Labrenzia sp. VG12: one gene and its partner. The protein of the gene in region 1 interacts with the protein of each later gene in a pairwise test. Links are inferred from orthologs where the notes say so. Each region holds a gene or a part of one and is shown on either strand. Other genes may lie near its edges.

Region 1 (3,282 bases):
TGTTTTAAGGTTCGTTTCCCAGAATATAGAACGGGCGGGAGGATTTGGCCCCTCCCGCCCGAAAACTTTTCGTTATCCGCGAATGATCCACACAAGAAACACGCCTATCACGGCCGCAATCAGGCCCGTCAGGCGCAGCGTCTGGTCCGGTGTCTCCAGCGCGCTGCGCATGATGGCTTTCATGCCACCGGGCACCAGCGCGTAGAGCACACCTTCAAGCACAAGGACCAGGCCCAGTGCGGTCACCAGCTCGCTCATTGAGAGGCGAGCGACGGCGACCGGTCGGACACGCCCTGGCTGCCATTGTCATTGGCGGCCGGATCAAGGTTCTGCCCCATCGGGTCCTTGAAGAACCGGAAGAAGCTCGAGTCAGGCGAAAGCACAAGGCTGGTATCCCCCGACCGCAGGCCGGCTTCATAGGCCTGCATGGACCGGTAGAAGGCAAAGAACTCCGGATCGGCGCCGAAGGCTTCAGCAAAGATCTTGTTCCGCTCTGCATCACCGTCACCTCGGGTGATTTCCGAATCCCGCTTCGCTTCAGCCACCAGAACCGTCGCGTCGCGATCTGCGCGCGAACGGATCCGGCGTGCAGCTTCTTCACCCTGGGCGCGGATCTCGGTGGCTTCCCGCTGGCGTTCCGTCTGCATCCGGGCGTAAATCGCCTGGGAGTTGGCATCCGGCAGGTCGGCCCGGCGGATCTTCACGTCAATCACCTCAATGCCGAGTTCCTTGGCGTTTGCGCTGACGTCCTTTCGGATCGCTTCCATGACACCGGAGCGGTCGTCACGCACGAGCGCCACGAAGCTGGTGCGGCCAAGCTCGGACCGGAGCGAGGACTGCAGCAGGGTCGACAGACGGCGGTTGGCCGTCTGCACATTGGCAACACGCTGGTAGAAGAGCACCGGATCGGAGATCTTGTAGCGCGCAAAGGCATCCACCACGAGACGCTTCTTGTCCGAGGAGATCGGCTCAAGCGGCGGCATGTTCAGGTTGAGAACGCGCTTGTCGAGATAGACCACATTTTCAACGAACGGAATCTTGAAGTAGTAGCCGGGTTCGGTTTTGGGCTCTTCAACAATCCGGCCGAGTCGCAGAACAAGCGCCTGCTGGGTCGGGTTGACGATGTAGATCGACATGTAGCCGAGCACGGCCACGCCAATCAGGAAAATGGCAAGAATTCCACTGCGCATGATCAGTTTCCTCCGGTCCGTGCCGTCGTGGCACTGCCGCCACGCGGGTTCAGGTCATTGAGCGGCAGGAAGGGCAAAACGCCCGATCCGGAGGACTCGCTGTCAATGATGATCTTGTTGTTGGCACCCAGGACTTTTTCCAGGGTCTCGAGGTAAAGACGCTCGCGGGTCACATCCGGGGCGTTCTTGTACTGCTCGTAGATCTTGGTGAAACGCTGGGACTGACCGGTTGCCTCGGCGATGGTCTGGTCCTTGTAGGCGTTGGCTGCTTCCAGAACGCGGGCCGCTTCACCACGCGCTTCCGGAACGACCCGGTTGGCGTAGGCTTCCGCCTCGTTGCGGATACGCTCCTGGTCGGCGCGGGCCGCCTGCACGTCGCGGAAGGCATCGATGACCTGTGCCGGCGGGTCAACCCGCTGCATCTGCACTTCGGCAATCTCGATACCGGCCTGGTAGCTGTCCAGGGTCGTCTGCATCAGCGTGACAACGTCGTTCTGGATGGCAACGCGGTTCTCGGTCAGGATGGAGTCGATGTTCGAACTGCCCACCGCTTCACGCATGGCGCTTTCGGCCACCGCCTTCACCGTCGCTTCAGGATCCTGGATGTTGAACAGGTAGTGGCTGATGCCGTCGCGGGTGTTCTTGATACGCCACAGCACCTTGAAGCCGACATCAACGATGTTTTCATCGCCCGTCAGCATCAGGCTTTCTTCCGAGACGTCGCGTGCGCGCACCACACCGGAGCTGGTCACGTTTTCTTCCGTGCCAACCGTTGTTTCACGCTGCAGCTCGACTTTCGGCTTGTAAACTTCGCCGATCGGGTAAGGCCAGTTGTAGTTCAGGCCCGGAGGGGTCTGGTCATTGACTTCACCCAGAACCAGCTCGACGCCGACTTCACCTTCGTCCACGACATAAAAGCCCGTGGCCAGCCAGCCGATCACGACAACACCGGCAACGATGAGCACGCCGATGACACCGAGGCCGCCACCGCCGCCGCCAGGCAACACGTTTTTCATGCGGTCCTGGGTGCGTTTCAGGAGCTCTTCCAGATCCGGCGGGTTGTTACCACCCCGGTTCGGGCCGCCACCGCCCCCCCAGGGTCCGTTGTTGTTTCCGCCGCCGCCCCATGGGCCGCCGCCGTTTCCGCCACCTTTCCAGGGGCCACCGCCACCTGACTGATTGCTCCAAGGCATCAAAACTTCCTTCTTCGAGATCCGGCGATGGGTGCCGGACATGGGCTGGTGCCCGTTCTGACTCACCGTTGGTTATAGGGAGGTTACCAGCCGCTTTCAACGGAAAGCGGGGCGCAAGATCCTCCCGAAACCAATAAGATTTCCCGTGCCGCAGGTGGGGCCTGAGACAGTGTGTGTCAAGCGGCAAAGGCACAATATGCCGCAGCCGGGCGACAGCTTGCGCGAAAATCAGGACCGGATCATGTCGATATGCGGAATGCCGTCCTCGATATAAATGTCGGAAACGGTCTTGAAGCCAAGAGATCCGTAGAACTTTTCCAGGTAGGCCTGCGCCGAGACATGGACCTCGCAGCCAGGCAACAGGTCAAGCGCCTTGTCGATCCCGGCCTGCATCATCAGGCGCCCGAGACCGGTGCCGCGTGCCTCTTCGGCAATCACCACACGGCCGATGCGCGCCATCGCCTTGTCTGCATCCGTCAGGAGACGGATGGAGCCCAGCAAGGCGCCAGTGTCCCGGTTCTGGATCAGATAGTGCAATGTCTCCTGATCCTTGCCGTCAATATCGGCATAGAAAGACTGTTGCTCCAGGATGAAGACCTGCTGACGCAGGCGCAACAGATCGTAGAGCTCTTGCAGGCTGAGCTCGTCAAAGGCCGCCCAGCGGGCAGTCATGGTCGCAGAGAGGGTCATTCACTCAGGTCTTTGGCTTTTGGTGTCGATCTCCTGATCTTCGGATCAGGGATTGCGTCGATAGGTGACGAATGTGAAATCCGCGCTGTCTTTTTCCGTTCTGACGCCGGCATCCCGCTCCGTTTCCCGCCAGACCGCCGCATCAATGTCCGGAAAACGCGTGTCACCGGCCGGTTCGGCAGCAACCTCGGTGATTTCCAGCCGATCCG
Region 2 (3,186 bases), 1.1 Mb from region 1 along the record:
TTCTCGGTCGTCGGCGAACCGGACGAGCCAGCGGGCATCCCGCTTCAGCTCGGTCCGCTGTCGGATGCGCCCGTGTCATCAAAAGAAATTGACTGGCCGAAAGGGTGGCCGAAAGCAGCATTCGACTGTGCCCCGGTTGTCTGGTGCGGCGAGCGTGTGCTGATGCTCCATGCCCTGACCGCCCTTCTCGAGCCTGGGACCAGTCATCCGGAAGGCGGCATAACCTTGGAACGCCTGCCAATTCACGCTAAATTGCTCGGTAACTATGTCGATGATGGAGACGTGGCTGAGGAAAACTAGAGTTTTCCCGGCTTCAAAGATCTGATAGACGTCCGGGCTTAAGAAAATAGTCAGTGCATCTGCGCAACTATGGCGCACCGCCTTGGCAGCGGGCCTCGGGCGACCTATCTTCGCCCTAAGGAAAATATGACCGCGCGCTAGTAACGTCGCGTTGGGCGGTTAAGGAAACGAAATGAACGCACATTTTCGCAACTTCGCTCTTTGGGTGATCATCGCACTTTTGCTGATCGCGCTGTTCCAGCTGTTCCAAAGCCCTGCGCAGCATGGCGCTACCAATGACATTGCCTATTCGGACTTCATGAAACAGGTCGACAATGGTGAAGTCAGGGAAGTCACGATCCAGGAACAGAAGATTACCGGCAGCTATAACAGTGGCGGTGCCTTCCAGACCTATGCGCCGGACGGGGCGCAATATGTGAACGAACTGCGCGAAAAAGGCGTTCTGGTCAATGCGCGTCCGCCTGCTGAAAGTTCACCTCTGCTGAGTGCGCTGTTCTCCTGGTTGCCGATGCTGATCATCCTCGGCATCTGGATCTTCGTGATGCGCCAGATGCAGGGCTCCGGTGGCAAGGCGATGGGCTTCGGCAAGTCCAAGGCCAAGCTTCTGACCGAAGCGCATGGCCGCGTGACCTTTGAAGACGTCGCAGGTATCGACGAAGCCAAGGAAGATTTGCAGGAAATCGTTGAGTTTCTGCGTGACCCGCAGAAATTCCAGCGCCTGGGCGGCCGCATTCCGCGCGGCGTTCTGCTTGTGGGCCCTCCGGGCACCGGTAAAACGCTGACGGCGCGTGCCGTTGCCGGCGAAGCCAATGTGCCGTTCTTCACGATTTCAGGTTCCGACTTCGTTGAAATGTTTGTCGGTGTGGGTGCGTCCCGCGTCCGCGACATGTTCGAACAGGCCAAGAAAAACGCACCTTGCATCATCTTCATCGACGAAATCGATGCGGTCGGCCGTCATCGCGGCGCCGGCCTTGGCGGCGGCAATGACGAACGCGAGCAGACGCTCAACCAGCTGCTGGTGGAAATGGATGGTTTTGAGCCGAATGAAGGCATCATCATCATCGCCGCCACGAACCGTCCGGACGTGCTTGATCCGGCGCTGCTGCGTCCCGGTCGTTTCGACCGCCAGATCGTCGTTCCGAACCCGGATATCACCGGCCGTGAAAAGATCCTCAAGGTTCATATGCGCAAGGTGCCGCTGGCTCCGGATGTCGACGTCAAGACACTGGCACGCGGCACCCCGGGCTTTTCCGGCGCGGACCTGATGAACCTCGTCAACGAAGCGGCATTGCTGGCGGCTCGGCGGTCGAAGCGGCTGGTCACGATGGCCGAGTTCGAGGACGCCAAGGACAAGGTCATGATGGGTGCTGAACGCCGCACCCTGGTGATGAGCGAAGAAGAAAAGAAGCTCACCGCCTATCATGAGGCCGGTCACGCTCTGGTGGCACTCCACCAGGAGGCGTCCGATCCTATCCACAAGGCAACCATCATTCCGCGCGGCCGTGCGCTTGGCATGGTGATGCGGCTGCCGGAGAAGGACCAGGTGTCCCTGACCCGCGCGAAGTGTTACGCGGACCTTGCGGTAGCCATGGGCGGGCGCGTTGCCGAAGAAGAGATCTTCGGACACGATAAAGTCACCTCCGGCGCCTCGGGCGATATCCAGATGGCAACACGTCTCGCGCGTGCGATGGTCACGCAGTGGGGCATGTCCGAGAAACTCGGGCTGATCTCCTATGGGGAGAACCAGGAAGAGGTTTTCCTTGGTCACTCCGTGGCGCGCCAGCAGAATATCTCCGGTGTGACCCAGAAGATGATCGACGAGGAAATCAAGGCCTATGTCGACCGGGGCTACGAGACGGCGCACAGGATCCTGACGGAACACGAGGATCAACTGCACACGATCGCCAAGGGCCTGCTGGAATACGAAACGCTGTCCGGCGACGAAATCAAGGACCTCTTGAACGGCAAGCCGCCGGTGCGCGACACCGACGACGACCAGCCGATCGGACGCTCGTCAGCTGTTCCGACCGCTGGTGCCAAGCGCGGTGGCGACGAAGCCAGCGGCGGCATGGAACCGCAGCCGTCCTGATCTGCGTGACATTGAACGATCTGACAGATGCCCGGTCATGACCGGGCATCTTTCGTTCGGGAACCGTTCAGTCGTTAGTGAATAGTAACAATTGCTCACATATTTTGAATCGTGAGCGCCCGCGTTTGCGCTTAAATAGGCGCAAGACAAACACTTCAGACAGGCATAATTGATGCGCAAGTTTTTCGGCACCGACGGTATCCGCGGTCAGGCGAACAAATATCCCATGACCGCTGAGATGGCTCTCAAGGTGGGCATGGCGGCCGGGCTGGTGTTCAAGAATGGCGGGCACCGTCATCGCGTGGTGATCGGCAAGGACACCCGGCTCTCGGGGTACATGCTGGAGACGGCGCTGGTCGCCGGGTTCACGTCCGTGGGTATGGATGTGTTTCTGCTGGGACCAATGCCGACACCCGCTGTTGCCATGCTGACACGCTCGCTGCGCACGGATCTCGGCGTGATGATTTCCGCGTCCCACAATCCGTTCCAGGACAATGGCATCAAGTTTTTCGGTCCGGACGGCTTCAAGCTCAGCGACGAGATTGAAAAGACCATCGAAGACATGGTCGAAAGCGACATGACACCGCTGCTTGCCGGGACACGTGAACTTGGCCGTGCCAAGCGCATCGACGGTGCACAGCAGCGCTATATCGAATTTGCCAAACGCACCCTGCCGCGGGAAATGAGCCTGGAAGGCCTCCGGGTGGTTATCGACTGCGCCAATGGAGCAGCCTACAAGGTGGCTCCGGAAGCCCTTTGGGAACTCGGGGCGGATGTGATTTCCATGGGGGTCTCCC

Evidence for each region.
Region 2: the proteins of hflK (region 1) and ftsH interact in binary tests that used the Escherichia coli proteins (3 or more experiments, as listed by UniProt). The link is inferred for Labrenzia sp. VG12 from one-to-one orthologs.

What each region holds. Positions count from the first base shown.
Region 1 is NZ_CP022529.1:2,389,640-2,392,921, forward strand. What follows is about bases 289-3,249. They hold hflK (FtsH protease activity modulator HflK), read right to left. Parts: upstream 2,384-3,249; coding sequence 1,193-2,383; downstream 289-1,192. Other genes in these bases: hflC (protease modulator HflC), read right to left, coding at 289-1,190; CHH27_RS11205 (GNAT family N-acetyltransferase), read right to left, coding at 2,612-3,073; CHH27_RS11210 (dihydrofolate reductase), read right to left, coding at 3,119-3,249. Outside these bases: CHH27_RS11190 (DUF2065 domain-containing protein), read right to left, coding at 73-246; more of hflC, read right to left, coding at 255-288; more of CHH27_RS11210, read right to left, coding at 3,250-3,282.
Region 2 is NZ_CP022529.1:3,440,049-3,443,234, reverse strand. Bases 66-2,930 are described here. They hold ftsH (ATP-dependent zinc metalloprotease FtsH), read left to right. Parts: upstream 66-472; coding sequence 473-2,389; downstream 2,390-2,930. Other genes in these bases: glmM (phosphoglucosamine mutase), read left to right, coding at 2,562-2,930; CHH27_RS15845 (ATP-binding protein), read left to right, coding at 66-300. Also shown: more of CHH27_RS15845, read left to right, coding at 1-65; more of glmM, read left to right, coding at 2,931-3,186. UniProt on the Escherichia coli protein: Acts as a processive, ATP-dependent zinc metallopeptidase for both cytoplasmic and membrane proteins. Plays a role in the quality control of integral membrane proteins.